2 regions of the Tateyamaria algicola genome follow, and region 1 is predicted to be linked to the other one. Evidence: riboswitches for the same ligand, from Rfam matches in the RefSeq annotation. Region 1 holds a riboswitch; the other holds the start of a gene.

Region 1 (9,700 bases):
AGCGACCAGTGCCAACATCTTTTTCGTCAAGGACGGCGAGGTGCACACACCCAAGGCCGACGCCTTCCTCAATGGGCTGACACGCCAGACGGTGATCGGCATGCTTGAGGACCGTCAGATCAAGGTGCATGAGCGCGTGATCATGCCCGAAGAGCTGGAGGGGTTCGAGCAGTGCTGGCTGACCGGCACCGCCGCCGAGGTGACACCCGTGGGCGAGATCGCGGATTACAATTTCGAAGTTGGCGCCATCACGCGCGAGATCGCGGAAAGCTACGACAAGATGGTGCGCGCCTGACGTGGATTTCGACGCATTCGCCGTCGAGTGGGAGGCCGCCTGGAACTCGCACGACATTGATCGCATCCTTGCGCATTACAGCGAGGATGTGACCTTTCGCTCGGCCAAGGCGATGCGTCTGGTCGGGCACGGAGAGTTGCGTGGCAAGGCCGCCTTGCGCGACTATTGGGCCCGCGCCCTTGCGGCACAGCCAGAGCTGTCCTTTGTCGTTGTCGACGTGCTGCACGGCCACGGCATGCTGGTGATCACCTACCGCAATCAGCGCGACGTGCTGGCGGCAGAGACGTTGCGGTTTGGTCCCGATGGTCTGGTGGTCGAGGCCTCGGCCTGCCATTTGCCGCAGCGCTGATCGGCGCCTTCCCGCCCGTCACAAAACCTTGGCTGCCCTGTTACACCGCTGCCAAGCAAACGTTACCCACGCCCTGTTCTCTGACCCCATTCAGACAACAGGGAGCTTTTGATGCCACTTATCCGTCCGACCCGCCGCGCCTTTCTCGCAACCACGACCGCCTTTCTTGCCGCGCCGGCGATCAGCCGCGCGTCTGGCCGACCGACCTTTACCCACGGGGTGCAGTCTGGCGATGTCGACACGACATCCGGCATGATCTGGACCCGCACGGATCGCCCCGCGCGGATCGAGATGGAGGTGGCCACCACCGAAAGCTTTGCCAACGCCCGCCGTCTCGCACCGATGGATGCGATCCCGAACGGCGATATGGCAATCAAGCGTCTGGTCGATGGGCTGCCCTCGGATCAGGACATCTTTTACCGCTTCACCGCCACCGACCTGTCGGACGTCAACGCCTCGTCCGAACCGCTGGTTGGCCGCTTTCGCACCGCCCCCATGTCGCGCCGCAACATCCGCTTTGCGTGGTCGGGTGACACCGCGGGTCAGGGCTGGGGCATTGATGACGAGGGCATGCTGACTTACGCCACTATGGCCCGCCACACGCCTGACTTTTTCATCCACTCCGGCGACACGGTCTATGCCGATGGCCCGATGGAGGACACGGTGGAAAAGGACGGGTCCGTCATCTGGCAGAACACCACCCTGATCGACGCCAAGCGCAAGGTGGCCGAGAGCCTGCAAGAGTTCCGCGACCAGTGGAAATACAACATGATGGACACCCACGTGCAGGCACTGAACGCATCCGTGCCGACCTTCATGCAGTGGGACGATCACGAGGTCACCAACAACTGGTCCGACAGCAAGGATCTGATGGGCGACGACCGCTATACCGAGAAGTCGGTGCATGTGTTGCAGGCCCACGCCACGCGCGCCTTTCACGAGATGACCCCGCTGCGCATCACCCCGTCCGAGCCAAACCGCGTCTATCGCAAGATCAACTATGGCCCCATGCTGGATGTCTTCTTTCTCGATCTGCGCAGTTATCGCGGGCCGAACACGGCCACTCAGGGCGACGTGCTGGATGACAGCACCCGCGTGATCGGGGCCGAGCAGATGGCCTGGCTGAAGCGCGAGTTGGCCGGCAGCACAGCCACGTGGAAGGTCATTGCCTCGGATCAACCGATCGGCCTGATCGTATGGGACAATTTCCGCGAACAGGCGGGCTCCGAAGGGATTGCGGACGGCACAGATGCGGGCGCCAAGGGGCGCGAGTTGGAGGTGGCCGAACTGCTCCGCTTTATCAAGACTGCGAATGTGGCCAACACCGTCTGGTTCACGGCCGATGTCCACTACACCGCCGCGCATTACTACGATCCGAACAACGCACAGTTCAGCGATTTCGAACCGTTCTGGGAGTTTGTGTCCGGCCCGCTGCACGCTGGCACCTTTGGCCCCAATGCGCTGGACGCGACCTTTGGCCCCGAGGTCAGGTACGTAAAGGCCCCAACCGAAGAGCAAGGGGTGAACCTGCCGCCCAGCGCCGGTTTGCAGTTCTTTGGTCTTGTCGACATTGACGGGGCAACACAGGAGATGACGGTGCGCCTGATGGATCGGGGCGATACCGAATTGTACCGCGTCACCCTCGAGCCGAAGGGCACGAGCATCTGAACCGATTGCGCACCGGTCCTGCCGGTGCGCGTCACCCTTTGGGGTCGGTCACGGACCGGGCGCGCCGCCGCTCTAGCCCCAATTGGCGTTCGCGCCAGATGATCAGAACGCCGCCCAGCACGACAAGCGATGCGCCCGTGACCGTGGCAAGCGTCGGTAGCTCGGCAAAGATCACATAGCCGATCAGGGCAGCAAAGATCAGTGACGCGTAGTCGAATGGGGCAAGCATCGACGCCCCGCCAAAGCGGTAGCTGGTGGTGACGAGGATCTGGGCGATGCCCCCCACCAGCCCGGAACAGATCAGCAAGGTCAGATCACGCGGGTCCGGAATGACCCAGCCAAAGGGCAGGCTGAGAAGGCTGAGCACAGTGGCCGTCAGCGAGAAGTAGAATACGATGGCGGCGGTGTGTTCCGTCTTGACCAGCGTGCGAATGTGGATCTGGACAAAGGCACGCAGGATCGACGCGCCCAGCACGAGGATCGCCCCGATGCTGCCTGCCGTGCCCAGAGCCTCCAGCGAGAGTTGCGGCCAGATCACGATCATCACACCGACAAGACCCAAGGCCACCGCACTAATGCGGAACAGACGCACACGCTCGCCCAGCATGAGCGCCGCAAGAATGACGGTGAACATGGGCGTGGCATAGCCGATGGCCGTCACTTCGGGCAGCGGCAACAGGCCAAGCCCGGCAAAGGTCAGCGCCATGGCGGCGGTGCCAAACAACCCGCGCCAGATGTGGCCCATGAGGTTGACGGGGATCAGCGCCTCGCGCAGCTCTCCCTTTTGCCAGATCCAGCCGACGATGATCGGCAGGGCAAAGAGCGAGCGGAAGAATACCGCCTGCCCGGAGGGGACGTTCTGCGTCGCCGCCTTGATCATTGCGGCCATCACCATGAACAGAAACACCGCCATCAGCTTGAGTGCGATGGCGGTGCCCGGTTTGTTCTGGGTGGCGGGTGCTTGCATGTCCCCCGACCCATGTCGGGTTACGCCGCCAATGGCAAGCGGTCAGTTCAGCGCGGCAACGCCCAACGGCACGCTGAACTTCAGGCACCAGATGTAGACCTCGTTATAGTCGGCGGGGTCGACGCCAGCGGGCACTGTAAAGGTCTGCTTGCCGTTTAGCGATTTCAGCAGGCCCATGCCGGTGGCCAGATCATACTTGCCGTCCTTGCCAAAGCCCACGCGCGGATCGGGCGCGCCATCCAGGCTGAAGTCGTCGCCAAGGATCACGGTGTGCGACCCGTCGGCATTCTTGACCACTTCAACACCGCCGGTGGTGATGTGATCAGAGGCGCCGGTGAACGTACCAGTGGCGACTGTGCCAGCGTCAGCAGAAACTGCGGCGAAAGAAATGAAGCCCGCCAGGGCGACAGCGAGGAGCGTTTGCAGGGTTTTGAACATCTTGTGATCCTTTGCAGGGTTTGGGGTTGGTCTGACCCTCACCTATCATTCGGAACCGAACGGTACAAAACACGATGACGTGAGTTCTGGACTATTTGGTTCCCAACCTATATTAGAGACGGAAACCGGAGAGATGCGTATGGCCCGCCCAAGATCGTTTGACACAGATGTTGCCGTTGAAAAGGCAATGCAGGTCTTTTGGACCCACGGCTACGAAGGTGCGTCGCTGCCCGATCTGCTCGACGGCATGGGCCTAACCCGTGGCAGCCTGTACAAGGCGTTCACGGACAAGAAGACGCTGTTTCTGCGTGTTCTCGAACATTACGAGGGCAAGGCCGTGCAAGCGGGTGTGGATCTGCTGACCGACCCCGCGATCCCCAACGGGGCCGAACGCATCATGACCATGTTCACCAATTCATACCGCGCCGTGACCGCAGGCGATCAGCGTGGCTGTTTGCTGTGCACGGCCGCCGCCGGGCCCAGCACCTATGATGACGAGATTGCAGCCGCCGTGTCCCAGGGCCTGGGTGCCTTGCGTGACGGTATGTACGAGGCATTGAAGGCTTCGCCAAAGCACGCCGCCAAATCGGATGAAGACCGCGGCGCCCTGGCCGACATGCTGATTGCCCAGTACATGGGCCTGCGCACCATGGCACGTGCCCGGATCGACACTGATACATTGCGCAACGCGGTGCGGTCGGTAGGTGTGATGCTGGCCTAGCCGATGGGGCCGCGCACGCCGCCGGTCTGACCGCGATCCAGTAGCAGGTGATCAAGGATCACGCAGGCCATCATCGCCTCGCCCACCGGCACCGCGCGGATGCCGACGCAGGGATCGTGGCGGCCCTTGGTGATGATCTCGGCCTCTTGCCCGGACTTGGTGATCGTCTTGCGCGTTTGCAGGATCGAAGATGTCGGTTTGACCGCAAAGCGCACAACGATGTCCTGCCCGGTCGAGATGCCGCCAAGGATGCCGCCCGCGTGGTTCGACGAATATTCCGGGCCATCGGGCCCCATGCTGATCTCGTCCGCGTTCAATTCACCCGTCAGCATGGCAGCGGACATGCCTTCGCCGATCTCAACACCTTTGACGGCGTTGATGGACATCATCCCGGCGGCGAGGTCGGTGTCCAGCTTGCCATAGACCGGCGCGCCAAGGCCTGCGGGCACGCCGCGTGCCACCACTTCGATGACCGCGCCGACGCTGCTGCCGGATTTGCGCAGACCATCGAGGTAGTCGGCCCATGTGTCAGCCGCCTGGGCGTCGGGCACCCAGAACGGGTTCTGGTCGATCTGGTCCCAGTCGAACCGGTCGCGGTCGATCTCGTGCGTACCCATACGGGTCATGTAGCCCTTGATCTCGATCCCCGGCACCAGTTTGGCCAATGCGGCGCGCGCCAGCCCACCAGCCGCTACACGAGAAGCTGTTTCGCGGGCCGACGACCGGCCTCCGCCGCGATAGTCACGGATGCCGTATTTCTGCCAATAGGTGATGTCAGCGTGGCCGGGGCGAAACTTCTCGGCGATATCGCCATAATCCTTGGAGCGCTGATCGGTGTTCTCGATCATCAACTGGATCGGTGTGCCAGTTGTCACCCCCTCGAACACACCGGACAGGATACGCACCTCATCCGCTTCGCGCCGCTGGGTGGTGTATTTGTTCTGACCGGGTTTGCGCTTGTCCAGCCACTGCTGGATCATGGCTTCGTCAATCTCGACACCCGGAGGGCAACCATCGACGGTGGCCCCGAGTGCAGGCCCGTGGCTTTCGCCCCATGTGGTGACGCGAAAAAGATGGCCAAAGCTGTTGATCGACATGAGGCGGCTCCAAGTTGCTGGCGAGAGATACAAAGCCCATGCGCAAATTGGAAGTCATTGCCGTCGCCCATCCAGACGCCAGGGTGGAAAGCGGCGGTTGGTGCCTGCGTAAAAGATGCAGATGCGGTTGCCTGACGGGTCATGCAAATGGGCTTCGGTCCACAGCCAGCGCATGCGATCGGGTGGGGCATCGACGTCCAGGCCTTTGGCGCGCAGGTCCGTCACCTTTTGCGCGACATCGCTTACTTCGAAGTAGACAGTCGTTTTCGATGGTGCCGCATCCGGGTCTGTCGAGATCGACAGCGTCTCGCCTGTTTCCGTTTCGAACCGGGCGTACCCATGGTCTGTTGCAACGATCTGGAGCAAGCCCAGGCGGGTGTAAAACTCGACCGCGCTCGCATAGTCCCGGACTGTCAGGGTGATCTGATTCATTCTCATGGCGCTCTCCTTTTTCGATACTGTCCGGCCTCAACCCCGCTTGAGGTCAAGCGGCCTTGTGGACCGGGAAAGAGCGCACTAATGTCCGCCTCACCTCGGGGTGCCTGAAAGGGCTGAGATGCAATGATGCGAACCCGTAGAACCTGAACCGGTTAACACCGGCGGAGGGAAGGTTTGGATCATCCCAAGACCCTTATCCCGCCGCCTCTGTCACTTTGGAGGACGCGATGAAATTTGCACTGACTTTGGCGGCCAGCCTGGCTGCAACTTCGGCCTTGGCCGACACACCCGTACTGACGGTCTATGCGGGCGATTACTTTACCTCGGAATGGGGCCCCGGCCCGATCATCGAGACCGAATTCGAAAAGGTCTGCGAATGCGATCTGGAATGGTCGACGGGCGATCTGGTGCCCCGCCTGCTGCTGGAGGGCGAGCGGACAAAGGCGGATGTGGTGATCGGCCTCACCTCGGACGTGACCGCCAAGGCACGCGCGACCGGCTTGTTTGCGCCCCATGGGCAAGACAACAGCGCGCTGACGCTGCCCATCGACTGGACCGACGACACCTTCCTGCCCTTCAACTACGGGCACACGGCGTTCATCTATAACGAAACGACGATGGACAGCCCGCCCGCCAGCTTCGACGCCCTGCTGGACCTGCCCGATGACGTCAAGATTGTCATTCAGGATCCGCGCACCTCGATCTCTGGCCTCGCGCTCGTTCTGTGGGTACAGGCCGTTTACGGCGACAAGTCGGCCGAGGTGTGGGAAGCGCTGTCGGACAACATCCTGACCGTGACCAAGGATTGGTCTGCCTCTTACGGTCTGTTCACGGATGGTGAGGCCGACATGGTCCTCAGCTACACCACCTCGCCCGCCTACCACATGTTTGCCGAAGAGGATTTCACCAAGAAAGCCGCGATCTTCCCCGAGGGGCACTATTTCATGGTCGAAACCGTGGGCAAGATTGCAGGCACCGATCAGCCCGAGCTGGCGGATCAATTCCTGGCCTATGTGATGTCGCGTGACTTCCAGACCATCATCCCGACCGCCAACTGGTCGCTGCCCTCGGCGCTGCCGCAGGCCGACTGGCCCGAAGGCTGGTCGCAACTGCCCCTGCCCGAGAAGGTGCTGTTCTATTCCGAAACCGAAGCGGCAGATTTGCAAGCAAGCGCGATCGAGACATGGCGCGCAGCGCTGTCCAAGTAAGCCCCTGGCCGGGCATCGCCGCGACAGGGGTTCTTGTCGCGGCGATATTGGCCGCCTTCGTGGCGATTGGTTTGCGGGTCGAGCCGGGCACTGGTCTGCGCGTGGCCGAGTGGCAGGCCATTCGGTTCACACTGTTTCAGGCATTCCTCTCTGCCCTTTTCTCGGTTGTTCTGGCTGTACCCGTGGCGCGCGCATTGGCCCGGCGCAAGGTTCCGGGACATGCGCTGCTGGTCACCTTGCTGGGTGCCCCATTTATCCTGCCCGTCATCGTTGCTGTGCTGGGCATCCTCGCGATCTTCGGGCGTAGCGGCTGGGTCAATCTGGCGCTAGACGCAGCGGGGTTGCCGGAGGTGTCGATCTACGGCGCGCATGGCGTGATCCTCGCGCATGTCTTCTTTAACATGCCACTGGCGACGCGGCTGATCCTGCAAGGCTGGCAGGCCATCCCGGCAGAGCAGTTTCGGCTGGTGGGCCAGTTGGGCCTGGCGCCGGGTGCCGTGTTTCGCACGCTGGAATGGCCGGTGCTGCGGCAGGTGGTACCGGGGGCGTTCGCCCTGATCCTTGTCATTTGCCTGACCAGTTTTGCCGTGGCGCTGACGTTGGGGGGCGGGCCCCGTGCCACGACCATTGAGCTCGCGATCTATCAGGCCTTCCGCTTTGATTTCGATCTGGGGCGCGCGGCGGTGCTGAGCCTCTTGCAACTGGCTGTTGCGGGTGTCGCGGCGGTGATTGCGCTGTGGATATTGCCACCTTTGGTGTTGCAAAGCGGACGTGACCGCGTGCAGCGGCGGTGGGACCGCACGGGGCGGCTGCCGCGTTTGCTCGACGGGTTCTGGATCATTGCGGCGACCCTGTTCCTGCTGTTGCCGTTGCTGAGCGTGGTTCTGTCAGGGCTTGCGGGGCTGGTGCAATTGCCCGCCTCGATCTGGCCCGCGACATTGACGTCGATCTGGGTGGCCGTGGTCAGTGCCGCCCTGTTGATGGCGATGGCCCTGCCCATTGCCGCCTGGCTGGCGCAGGCACGCTGGGGCGGGGCGGAAACGCTGACGCTGCTTGGCCTTGTCGCCTCGCCGCTGATGATCGGCACCGGGTGGTTCATCCTGATCTTTCCCTGGGCTTCGCCTGTCGCCTTTGCCCTGCCGGTCACGGCCTTTGTCAACGCGATGATGGCGCTGCCCTTTGCGGTGCGTATCCTGTTGCCCGCAACGCGGCAGGTGTTCACCGACTACGGGCGGTTGAGCGCCGGGCTGGGCCTGCGCGGCTGGCCGTTTTGGCGCATCGTGTTGCTGCCGCGCCTGCGCCCGCAGATGGGCTTTGCCGCCGGGTTGGCAGCGGCCTTGTCCGTGGGGGATTTGGGCGTGATCACCCTGTTTGCCGACCCCGAGGTCGCGACCCTGCCCTTGCAGATGTACCGGCTGATGGGCAGCTATCGGACCGAGGCAGCGGCGGGCGCGGCGCTGCTGTTGCTGGCGCTGGCCTTCGGGATGTTCTGGATATGCGACATGTGGGGGCGGCGGCATGCTGAAGGTTGAGGGGCTGATCGTGCAGCAGGGCGATTTTGCCCTGTCCGCGGATTTCGAGGTCGAGGCAGGCCAGCGCGTGGCCGTCATCGGCCCCTCGGGCGCGGGCAAGTCCACGCTACTGGGCGCTTTGGGCGGTTATGTGCCCTGCATGGGGCGCGTTCTGCTGGACGGTGTGGATGTCAGCGACGCGGCCCCGGATCAGCGGGGCATCGCGATGTTGTTTCAGGACGGCAATCTGTTTCCGCATCTGACTTTGGCGCAGAATGTGGGCCTGGGCCTGCGGCCCGTCCTGCGCTTGCGCCCCGAGGAGCGGGAGAGGGTGATGGCCGCATTGGCCCGCGTGGGACTGGCCGATTTTGCGGATCGAAAGCCGGGGGATGTGTCGGGCGGTCAACAAAGCCGTGCGGCGCTGGCGCGGGTGCTGGTGCAGGACAAGCCGTTGTTGTTGCTGGATGAACCCTTTGCCGCGCTGGGGCCTGCCTTGCGCGCCGAGATGCTGGACCTGACCTCGGACGTGGCGCGCGACACCGGCGCGACGGTGCTGATGATTACCCATGCGCCCGAGGATGCCGAGCGGGCCGCCGATCAGGTGATCTTTGTCGATGCGGGCCGGGTCGAGACACCCCGGGCGGTGGCCGACATCATGGCCAACCCGCCCGAAGCGTTGCGCGCCTATCTAGGCCGCTGAGCGCAGGGACGTGCGGGCATCGAGAATGCCAAGCGCCGCCTGCGCCGCCTCGCGCCCCTTGGTCACGAAGTGGTCGGCGTAGATCGACATGTGATGCGCGGTCTCTTGAAAATGATGCGGCGTCAGCGACACCGACAGCACCGGCACACCGGTCTTGAGGCCGACCTGCATCAACCCATCCACCACGGCGGCGGCGACAAAGTCATGGCGGTAGATACCCCCGTCCACGACAAGAGCCGCGCAGGCAATGGCGTCATAACGCCCTGTTTCGGCGAGGGTCTGGGCCATCAGCGGCATCTCGAATGCGC
Region 2 (9,700 bases), on a different replicon from region 1:
TTGATCCGCAGGCAGGGCACCGCCCAACGCCTGTTGCAGCAACTCCTGGCAGCACGGTCTTTCGCAACACCTGCGCGCTCTGGCACGATCATGTGAGTCTTTCTTTGCCATGTCTCAGCTCCTTTGGAATAGGGGCGTCCGGGCTGCCCGCGGTGGGGTGGCTGAGACTCGCTTGTGATATGTTGATTGTTTTTGTCGGGTACGTCAATCCCGACAAATATAGTCGGATAAAAAAAGGCGCGGGTTTTCGCCGCGCCTCTCCAGCAAATCAGGGGGGTCTGGTTACTCCCAGCCGACCTCGTTGAAGATCTTTTGCGCCACCGGCACGTTCTTGGCCACTTTGGTCAGATCGACTGAATCGGGGCGGAACAGGCCAAGGGCGGCCACGGATGGGCTGAGGCCAACGCCGGGCACCGCCGGGTATTCGTCATTGCCTGCCGAGAAATACTGCTGCGCCTGGTCACTGGCGAGATACTCCATGAACGCAATCGCGTTGTCCTTGTTCGGCGCGTTGGCCGCAACGCCACCGCCCGACAGGTTCATATGGGCCCCTTCGGCGTTCTGCGCGGGAAAGACCCAGCCGATGTTGTCGCGCGCATCTGCGGGCAGACCATCGACATCTTTGCGGATCGAGCGGGCAAAGTAGTAGGTGTTCGAGATCGAGATGTCGCACTCGCCCGACACGAGGCCGCGCAACTGGTCGGTGTCACCACCCTGCGGCGACCGCGCAAAGTTATCGACAACGCCTTGCGCCCAGCCCCTGGCCGCCTCTTCGCCGTGGTTCTCGATCACCGAGGCCAGCAAGGTTTGCGAATAGACGTTCGAGGACGAGCGGTGGCACACCATCCCCTTATAGGCGGGGTCTGCCAGATCGACATAGGTCATCGGCGGGTCGGCCACGTCGGCCTTGTCATAAAAAATGATCCGCGCGCGCTGGCTGAACCCGAACCACTGGTTATCCTCGTCCTGCAGGTTCGCGGGGATGCGGGCCTCCAGCGTTTCGCTGTCAATGGACTGCAACACGCCTGCATCCTTGGCCCGTTCCAGCCGCGAGGTGTCCACTGTCAGCAGGATATCGGCAGGCGAATTCGCGCCCTCGGCTTCCATCCGGGCGATCAGCTCATCCGCGTTGCCTTCGATCCGGTTGATGGTGATACCGGTCGCTTCGGTGAAATCCGAATACAGGCGTTCATCGGTGTCGTAGTGGCGCGACGAGTAAAGGTTCAGCTCCCCCTCGGCCACGGCACCGGTGGCAGTGATCGCCGCGGCGGCGAGGGTCACGAATGAAATTCTGGCAGTCATGGACGGTCTCCCTATTTCCACACTCTAAATCTTACAGAAATAGTCAATTACAGGAGTTTTCGGCCATGGCAACCCTTTCCGATCAAAACAGTCAGGAATGAGTGCCAAAATCTGACTTTTTCTATCGCCTTTCATGAACAGTGTAGCGTGCGGGCGCGCCGCAAAGCGGCCCGAACACTCCAGACAGTGGGTTGAACGGATCAGAAGACGCGATTGCAACGGCGCATAATTTACATAATCCTGATTACCAGCTTCACCTTTGGCACAGGTTTTGCCAGCAGATCACCCAAAGACCAGCCCGCCATCCACAATCAGGTTCTGGCCCGTCACCGCGCGCGACCACGGGCTGGCAAAGAACAGCACCGCATCCGCTGCCTCCTCCGGCGTCGTGACAGATCGCAACGGCGTATTGGCGGCGATCATATCGAACACCGGCTCAGGCGTCGCAGCACTGGCATCCGTTGTTCGCAGCAGGCCACCCGACACCATGTTGACCGTGATTCCCTTGGGCCCAAGCTCTGCCGCTGCGGTGCGGGTCAGCGCCAGCAAGGCCGCCTTGGCGGAGGTGTAGTCGTGATATGGCACCACCGGATTCTGCACCAGATTGGTGCCGATCGTGATCAGCTTGCCGAAACCCGCCTGCTCCATGCCCGGCACGACCACCTTGATCAGGTTCAGCGCCCCGAGGACGGCCGTGTCGTGCTGCGCCAGGATCGCCTGTGGCGAGATCGTGTCCAGTGTGTCGCGCCCGTCACCGTTAAAGCTGTAGTCGGCCAAGGCGTTGTGGACGAGCGTGGTGATGGGCCCGAGCGTGTCGCTGACCTTGCGCACCATCGCCGCGACCTGATCGGCGTCGCGCACATCGGCCTGCACCGCGATGGCACGGTCACCCAGAGATGCGGCAAGCGCCTCTGCCACCACGCCACTGTTGCGGTAATTGATCGCCACCTGCGCCCCCTCGCGGGCAAAGGCACGGGCGATCGCGGCGCCAAGGCCCCGGCCTGCGCCTGTCACAAGGACAATCTGTTCGTTCAAGGGTTTGGTCATGTCGCGTCCTTCCAGAGGCTGTGAAAATGATGAACGGGGCCGTGGCCCGCCCCGACGGACAGGGCGTCGCCATGCGCGATGGCACCGGCCACATAGGTTTTGGCGGCCTGGGCGGCCTGTGCGACGGGGGCACCCTTTGCCAGATGCGCCGCGAGCGCCGATGACAGGGTGCACCCCGTGCCGTGCGTGTTCTTGCCCGCTGTGCGGGCACCTTCGAACCAATGCGCCTGCCCCGCTGCCCACAGGACGTCCGGGCTGTCAGGCCCGTCCAGATGCCCGCCCTTGACCAGAACCGCGCGCGGGCCCAATGCCGCCAGCGCCTCGGCCTGGCCTGCCATGTCGGCGCGTGTCACCGCCACCGGCATGTCCAGCAAATGCGCCGCTTCGGGCAGGTTTGGCGTGATCACGCTGGCTAGCGGCAACAGGGCCGCTCGCACCACATCAATTGCATCAGGGCGCAGCAGCGGTGCGCCGCCTTTCGCGATCATCACGGGGTCAAGCACGATGGGGATATCGCCCGCATCCGCCAACGCATCGGCCACGGCGCGCGCAATCTCGGCATTGGCGATCATCCCGATCTTCACCGCATCCACGCGTACATCGGCAAACACGGCGGCAATCTGGGCTGTGACGAACGCGGGCGAGACCAGTTCGATCCCGCTGACACCTTGGGTGTTCTGCGCGGTGAGGGCGGTCAGCGCCGCCATCCCATAGACCCCGTTGGCCGCAAAGGCCTTGAGGTCCGCCTGGATACCGGCACCGCCCGATGGGTCGGACCCGGCGATGGAAAGGACGTTGAGGATCATCTGTGTGTCTCCAATTCTGTGCGCAGGGTTGCAGCGGCAAGGTGGGGATCCGGCTGGCCGCAAATGGCCGACACGACGGCCATCCCGTTGCAGCCGGCGGCCAACACATCGGCGCAATGCGCCTGTTTCAAACCGCCGATGGCAACTGTGGGCAGGGCAGAGGCCGCCGCCAGATCGGCCAGGCCCGACAGCCCGATCTCGGGCTTGTGGTCGGCCTTGGTTGCTGTCGCGAAAACGGTGCCGAGGCCGAGGTAGTCAACAACCGTCGGATCAGCGGCACGCACCTGCGCGACCGTTTCGCAGGACAGACCAACCAGCTTGTGCGGCCCCAACTGCGCGCGGGCCTGCGCGGGGGCGATGTCATCCTGCCCGATATGCACGCCATCGACATCCGCCACAACGGCAGCCGTCAGATCATCGTTGATGACAAGGGGGATGCCGGTGCCATCCAGCGTCTGTTTCAACGCCCGCGCCAGCTCGATCCGGGCTTGCATCGTGGCGGTCTTGTCGCGCAGCTGGACAAAGCTGACGCCGCCCCGCACCGAGGCGGCAACAGTGTCCACCACCCCATGCTCCGCGCACAAGGCGCGGTCGGTCACCAGATACAGCAACAGGCTGTCCGCGTTCATTGCCATGACACCCGCGCCTCATCCAGATCGCCGGGCTGCATGGCATGAAGGTGATCGAGGAAGCCCACCGCAAAGCTGCCCGGGCCTCGCGCCTGACGCGCTGCGCCCTCCCCGGCCTGGGCAAAGCAGGTCAGGGCCGCAACAGCCGCATCCAAGGGCGCGGCAACGGCTGCATAAGCCCCGGTCAGTGCAGTCAGCGCACAGCCCAGGGCCGTGACCTTGGGCATGATCGCAGCACCGCCCGTTACGATGGCGTGCAGTGTTCCATCAGTGGCAAAGTCATGCGCGCCGGTCACCACGACCACGCACCCCAAGTCACCCGCAAGCGCGACGGCACTGGCCTGGGCATCAGCGACGGCGTCCCCGCTATCGGCCCCCTTGCCCGCGCCCCCTGCCCCCGCCAGCGCCATGATCTCGGACGCATTGCCTCGCACGATTGCCGGGCGCAGCGACAGCAACTCTCGCGCAACGCGCGCGCGGTAAGGCGTTGCGAAATGCGCCACCGGGTCCAGCACCCAGGGCACCGATGCCGCATTGGCCGCCTCTGCCGCCTTGCGCATCCCGTCGACCCAGGACGCGGACAGCGTGCCGATGTTGATGGTCAACGCCCCACATAGGGGCGTGAAGTCGGCCACTTCCTCGACCGCGTGGATCATCGCCGGAGAGGCACCCGCGGCCAAGGTCACGTTGGCTGCGATGTTCATGGCCACATAGTTCGTGATGCAATGCACCAGCGGGGTCTGGGTGCGCAGCGCGTCCAAAGCTGTATTCGGGGTCATCTCGTCTCTCCACTCACGACAACAGGCAAGAGTGGAAGCGACGTATCGAGGCACGGACCTCGATCAGACCTCCCTCCGCCAGCATTATCTGGTTCAGGTTCAAAGGGTACGTCTCAGCCTTGCGGCGCCCCTGGCATGTGCTTGAGATAAATGAAGTGCGGCGGCTGTCAAACCGAAATCGGCCAACCGTCGATCAGACAGACGCGTTCATAGGGATCAGGCGGGGATCAGGTCGGCGAGTTTCAGCCTCTGAATCTTGCCCGACGGCCCCTTTGGCAACTCTGGCAGAAAATGCACGGCATCCGGCGACTTGAAACTGCCCACACGCTCGCGACACAGATCAATGAGGGCGTCAGCGTTCAGGGGCGAGCCATCGCGCAGGCGCACAGCTGCCTCCACACGCTCTCCATAGCTGTGGCACGGGCGGGCAAAGGCGGCGGCCTCGACCACGTCGGGATGGGAATAGAGCGCCTCGTCAATCTCGCGCGGGGCGATGTTTTCGCCACCCTTGATGATCAGTTCTTTCAGGCGGCCCGTCACAAACACATAGCCATCCCCGTCCATGCATGCGAGGTCACCCGTCCGCAGCCAGCCATCGCGGAACGTGGCCGCCGTCGCGTCGGGGTTCTTGAGATATTCCAGCAGAGTGTTGGGCCCCCGCACCACGATTTCACCTTCGGTGCCGCGCGGCACCTCATGGCCCTCTGGCCCCTGAATCGCCACGTCACAGCCAAAGGCGATGCCGGGCGATCCGATCTTGCGTGGGGCCGGGGGCAGCGGGTTGGACAGGATCTGGGCGGCCGTCTCGGTCAGGCCCATCGTCTCGATGATGGGCACGTCAAACCGCTTTTCAAAGGCCGATTGGGTTTCGATCGCAAGGGCCGAAGACGCAGAGCGGCCAAAGCGCAGTTGCGCCCTGCATGTCTGCGTCGGTTCGGCCGCGCCGTGCAGTAAATGCGAGATGATGGTGGGCACCACGGAAAACCACGTCGCGCCGCCAATCTCTGCCTGCTCCCAAAAGCGCGAGGCCGAGAATTTCGACACCATGGCGAGAGAGCCGCCCGACACAAGGCTGCCCATCACCGTCACGCACAGCCCGTTGATGTGATAGACAGGCAGCACGCAAAACCCGCGATCCGCCGCGCTCAGCGCATGGGCGATTGTGGTGGTCCAGCCCCCGGCCAGCAGGCTGGAATGGGTGTGCACCACGCCCTTGGGCCGCCCCGTCGTGCCGGAGGTATACATCAAGAGCGCATGATCGACCGGTGCCACATCGTGCAACGCGCCCTCTTGATCCCCGGCCAGGTCAATCGGAGTCACACCCTGCGAGTTCGCGGCAGCGAATTGCGCCGCACAACTGTCATGGACATAGGCAAAACGGGCCTCGGAATGCTCAAGCGCATAAGAAATCGCGTCGCGACCCGCCGCAAGGTTGATCATCGTGGCACGAAACCCGCCATAGACCGCGCCGTAAAAGGCCGATACCGCCGCGCGCCCATTGGGGGCAACGATGGCCACGCTTTCGCCCTTGGCCACGCCCTTGCCGGTCAGTGTGGATGCGAACCCGTGGGCGGCGACACGCAGGTCTTCCCAGCTGAGCGCCGTGCCGGTCTCGGGAAACACGATGGCCGTGCCCCCCGCCCGTGCGCGGGCATCCAGCCAGTCCCGCACGGTGCCGGATGGCGGCGCATCCGGGTCCAGTATCATTTGCCCGCCTCCTGCCAGTAGGCGCCGAAGATGTCCTCCAGCGCGGGTTCGCGGGCCGGAATTTCGCGGACGATCCTCGTGGTTTGCAAAAAGTGTTTCCAATGCACGTTGTCATCGACAGCATTGCCGCCCCATGCGCCGCATCCCATGCTCAGCGAAAAGGGCATTCCGTTGGTAAAGGCCCCGCCCGTGGCAAAGGTGTGGGCCTGATTTACGATCACCCGGCTGGTCGGGATGGTCGTGGCCAACTGCATTTGGCGGTCCGGGTTCGTGCTGTGCAGCCCCACGGAATGCCCCGCCCCCTGATGGCGCTGAATGGCATCGGTGGTCGCAACGGCCGCATCAAAATCCGCCGCCCGGTACAGCGCCAGCACACGGCTCAGCTTTTCCCCACTCAGCGGGTGATCGGGGCCGATGCCAGTGGTGGGCACGGCGATATATTCCGTCCCCTCGGGCACCTGATCCTGAAGGCCAAGGGCCGCGATCATCTTGTCAGCGTCCTGCGCGATCACGGCGCGGTTCAGGTGACCGTGGGGCCACAGACGGGCGACGATCCCGGCCTCATCTTCGACCACCGCGCCACCGGCCCGCGCCATCGCTGCAACAAAGGCGTCATAGACCGCATCGACCACCACAACGGCGTTTTCCGATGAACAGGAGGTCGCGTTGTCAAAGGTCTTGGAGGCTCGGATCTTCTCGGCCGCCGCATCCAGATCGGCGGTTTCATCGACGATGACCGTCACATTGCCCGCCCCCACCGCAACAGCAGGCGTGCCGCAGGTCTGGGCGCGGTGCACATTGTTCTGGCTGCCGGTCGCCACAACCTTGTCACAGGCCTCCATCAGCCGCTGCGTCTTCTCTTTCGACCCAGGCGCCGGGAGCATCTGAACCAGATCGGGATTTTCACCGATCTTGGCAAATTCGGCATGGATGAAGTCGAGCAACCGCTCGCAAGACGCAACGCCCTTGGGGGACGGCGCAACCACGATGGCATTGCCGCATTTCAGCGCGTTGATGATGTTGTTGGCGGGCGTCGCCGCGGGGTTCGTCGAGGGCACAATGGCGCCGATCACGCCCATGGGACGGGCAATTTCCGTGATGCCGGTGGCGGCATCATCACGGATCACACCATAACTTTCGACACCGGCGATGTCGCGCAACAGGCCCAGCGTCTTGCGATGGTTCTTGGTGATCTTGTCCGCCACATTGCCCAGGCCCGTTGTCTGCACCGCCAGCTCTGCCAGCGCCCGGTTGCGGGCGGGCTCCATGATAGCCCAGCCGACAGCTTGCGCCGCACGATCATAGCGGGCTTGCGAACCGCCCTGTTCGTACTCTTGCTGCGCAGCGCGCGCGCGGGCGACAACGGCGTCAGTCTCGGCAATGGGATCGGGTTGTGTCATGTGAATTGCCTTTGGACAAATGTGCTGCCCGAAACCACTCCGGGCAGCACCAGTCTTGGTTTAGAGACCGGCCAGCAGGTCCTTGAGCGTTGCTTCACGCGCGGCCCACATCTCGAGAACCTCGTCACGGGTCATGATGTGCATGGGCGAACCGCCTGCTTTCATCTTGCCCGCAACGCGGCTGTTTTCGAACATGGTCGGCACCGTGGCGGCCAGCTTGTCGATGATCGGCTGCGGTGTGCCCTTGGGCACCATCACGCCGCGAAAGTTCACCGAGGCGTTGTCGATGTCAAAGCCCTGTTCCTTGAGGGTCGGCACATCCGGCAAAAAGTCGTTGCGCTCAAGATCAAAGACACCAAGGATCTTGACGTTGCCCGCCTCGCGCGCACGGAAGGCGTCGGACAGGTTGTTGACACCGCCCAGAACCTCACCGGCGATCACCGACTTCATGGCCCCGGCACCGCCCTTGTTGGACGGGATGTAGGCCAGCTTGACGCCTGCCGCCTTTTCCAGCTGAAGCGCTGCGATGTGGTGGCCCACGAACAGACCCGCACCCGAAAAGGTCAGCTTGCCCGGGTTCTCCTTGGCGTAATCGACCACATCCGACATCGAGTTGAAGGCGCTGTCGGCGGCAACCACAAAGACCGCAGGGTCGGCACCCCAGTTGGCAATCGGCTCAAAACTCTCTGCCGAATAGTCCACGCCACCCTCGATCGACTGCGCGATGAAATGCGGGATGTTATAGGCGCCCAGCGTGTAGCCATCGGCATCGGCCTGCGTGGCGAACCAGTTCCAGCCGACGCGACCGCCCGCGCCGGGCTTGTTGATGATGGCGATGGGCATGCCAAGGGCATCCTCGTTCCCGGCCGTCATGGTCACGATGCGCGCCTGAAAGTCGGTGGCCCCGCCCGCGCCATAGCTGACCATCATCATGATCGGGCGCTCCGGGAAACTCTCGTGCCCGTCGGCCAAGGCGCCGGTGGCAAGTGTCGTCAGCCCCAATGCGGCGGCTGCTAGCAGTGTCTTCATGGATTTCTCCTCCCTAGGGTTGCTCTGCCGCTTTTGCGGTTCAGAAGAAAATCTCTCGCGGGGTGAACACGTTCAAAAGCCCCGCAAAGAGACCGTACATGACCGCCAGAAATCCGGCGGTGATGAGCACACGCTTGATCCAGCTTTTCGCCGCGGTGTGCGGGGCCGGATCGTACAGCGTCAGTAGAATGAAAAAGGCGATCGTGGTCGCCGTGTAAAAGCCAAGGCCTTTGGCCGCCCAATAGACCAGCACCAGTGCGACGATCAGCCCGGGCAGGATGTTCATCATCGCGCGGGTGTCCAGCCCATTGCCCACCTTGGTCCGCCCCAACAGGGCCTTGCCAAAGGTCCACAACGCCAACACCACAAAGACCGAAGAGATCAGGCGCGGAAACAGAAAGGCCGCCGCAGGTTCCTGCGTGTAGCTGACATAGGTAACCGCCACGCCGACCGCCGCGACAAGGCCGCTGGCGATGATGTGCTGGGTGCGGGGCAGATCGGTCATGACAGCGCCTCTTCCTTTTTCACGGCATCCTCCTTGGTGGTGTAGCGGCGACTGCGCAGCTCCATCCAGACCGAGTAGGCGACCGACGCGACAACGACCCCGATCAGCGCCAGGTTCAGCGCGCCGGTAAAGAAGTATTGGCTCACGCTCGACGTCGCATTCGCGATCATCGACCCTTGAATGAAATTCGCTTCGGCAATCGGGCCAAGGATCAGGCCCAGCACCAGCGGTGCCGCGGAAAAGCCAAAGCGCTCAAGGAAATACATGCCTGTCCCGAGGGCCATCATCACATAGACATCGCCCATCGAATTCTGCACCGAATAGCTGCCAAACAGCGCCAGACCCAGCACAATGGCGGCCATGACCGCATTGGGCACCTGCGCCACGCGGGCCGCTAACCCGGCCACATAGAGGCCAAAGATACACATCAGGATCTGCCCGATCAGCATCGAGTTGATGAAGGTCCAGGCGACATCCGGGTTGTTGTCGAACAGAT

What was found. Region 1 has a riboswitch for thiamine pyrophosphate ahead of ACMHLQ_RS10695 (thiamine ABC transporter substrate-binding protein). Riboswitches for the same ligand answer to the same signal wherever they lie in the genome.
Positions count from the first base shown of each region.
Region 2: another riboswitch for thiamine pyrophosphate. It lies ahead of thiM (hydroxyethylthiazole kinase); the one in region 1 lies ahead of ACMHLQ_RS10695 (thiamine ABC transporter substrate-binding protein).

Region 1 is NZ_CP180422.1:1,672,020-1,681,719, forward strand. Features, by position in the region: gene ACMHLQ_RS10655 (branched-chain amino acid aminotransferase) at 1-295, shown strand, start outside; gene ACMHLQ_RS10660 (nuclear transport factor 2 family protein) at 297-644, shown strand; gene ACMHLQ_RS10665 (alkaline phosphatase D family protein) at 756-2,312, shown strand; gene ACMHLQ_RS10670 (DMT family transporter) at 2,344-3,279, opposite strand; gene ACMHLQ_RS10675 (DM13 domain-containing protein) at 3,322-3,717, opposite strand; gene ACMHLQ_RS10680 (TetR/AcrR family transcriptional regulator) at 3,905-4,438, shown strand; gene aroC (chorismate synthase) at 4,435-5,535, opposite strand; gene ACMHLQ_RS10690 (VOC family protein) at 5,590-5,973, opposite strand; TPP riboswitch at 6,060-6,160, shown strand; gene ACMHLQ_RS10695 (thiamine ABC transporter substrate-binding protein) at 6,201-7,181, shown strand; gene ACMHLQ_RS10700 (thiamine/thiamine pyrophosphate ABC transporter permease ThiP) at 7,157-8,713, shown strand; gene ACMHLQ_RS10705 (ATP-binding cassette domain-containing protein) at 8,700-9,392, shown strand; gene ACMHLQ_RS10710 (6,7-dimethyl-8-ribityllumazine synthase) at 9,381-9,700, opposite strand, start outside.
Region 2 is NZ_CP180418.1:61,040-70,739, forward strand. Features, by position in the region: gene ACMHLQ_RS00255 (extracellular solute-binding protein) at 283-1,302, opposite strand; gene ACMHLQ_RS00260 (3-oxoacyl-ACP reductase) at 1,585-2,349, opposite strand; gene thiD (bifunctional hydroxymethylpyrimidine kinase/phosphomethylpyrimidine kinase) at 2,346-3,155, opposite strand; gene thiE (thiamine phosphate synthase) at 3,152-3,784, opposite strand; gene thiM (hydroxyethylthiazole kinase) at 3,781-4,563, opposite strand; TPP riboswitch at 4,617-4,705, opposite strand; gene ACMHLQ_RS00280 (AMP-binding protein) at 4,780-6,270, opposite strand; gene sauS (acylating sulfoacetaldehyde dehydrogenase) at 6,267-7,670, opposite strand; gene ACMHLQ_RS00290 (tripartite tricarboxylate transporter substrate binding protein) at 7,731-8,699, opposite strand; gene ACMHLQ_RS00295 (tripartite tricarboxylate transporter TctB family protein) at 8,740-9,204, opposite strand; gene ACMHLQ_RS00005 (tripartite tricarboxylate transporter permease) at 9,201-9,700, opposite strand, start outside.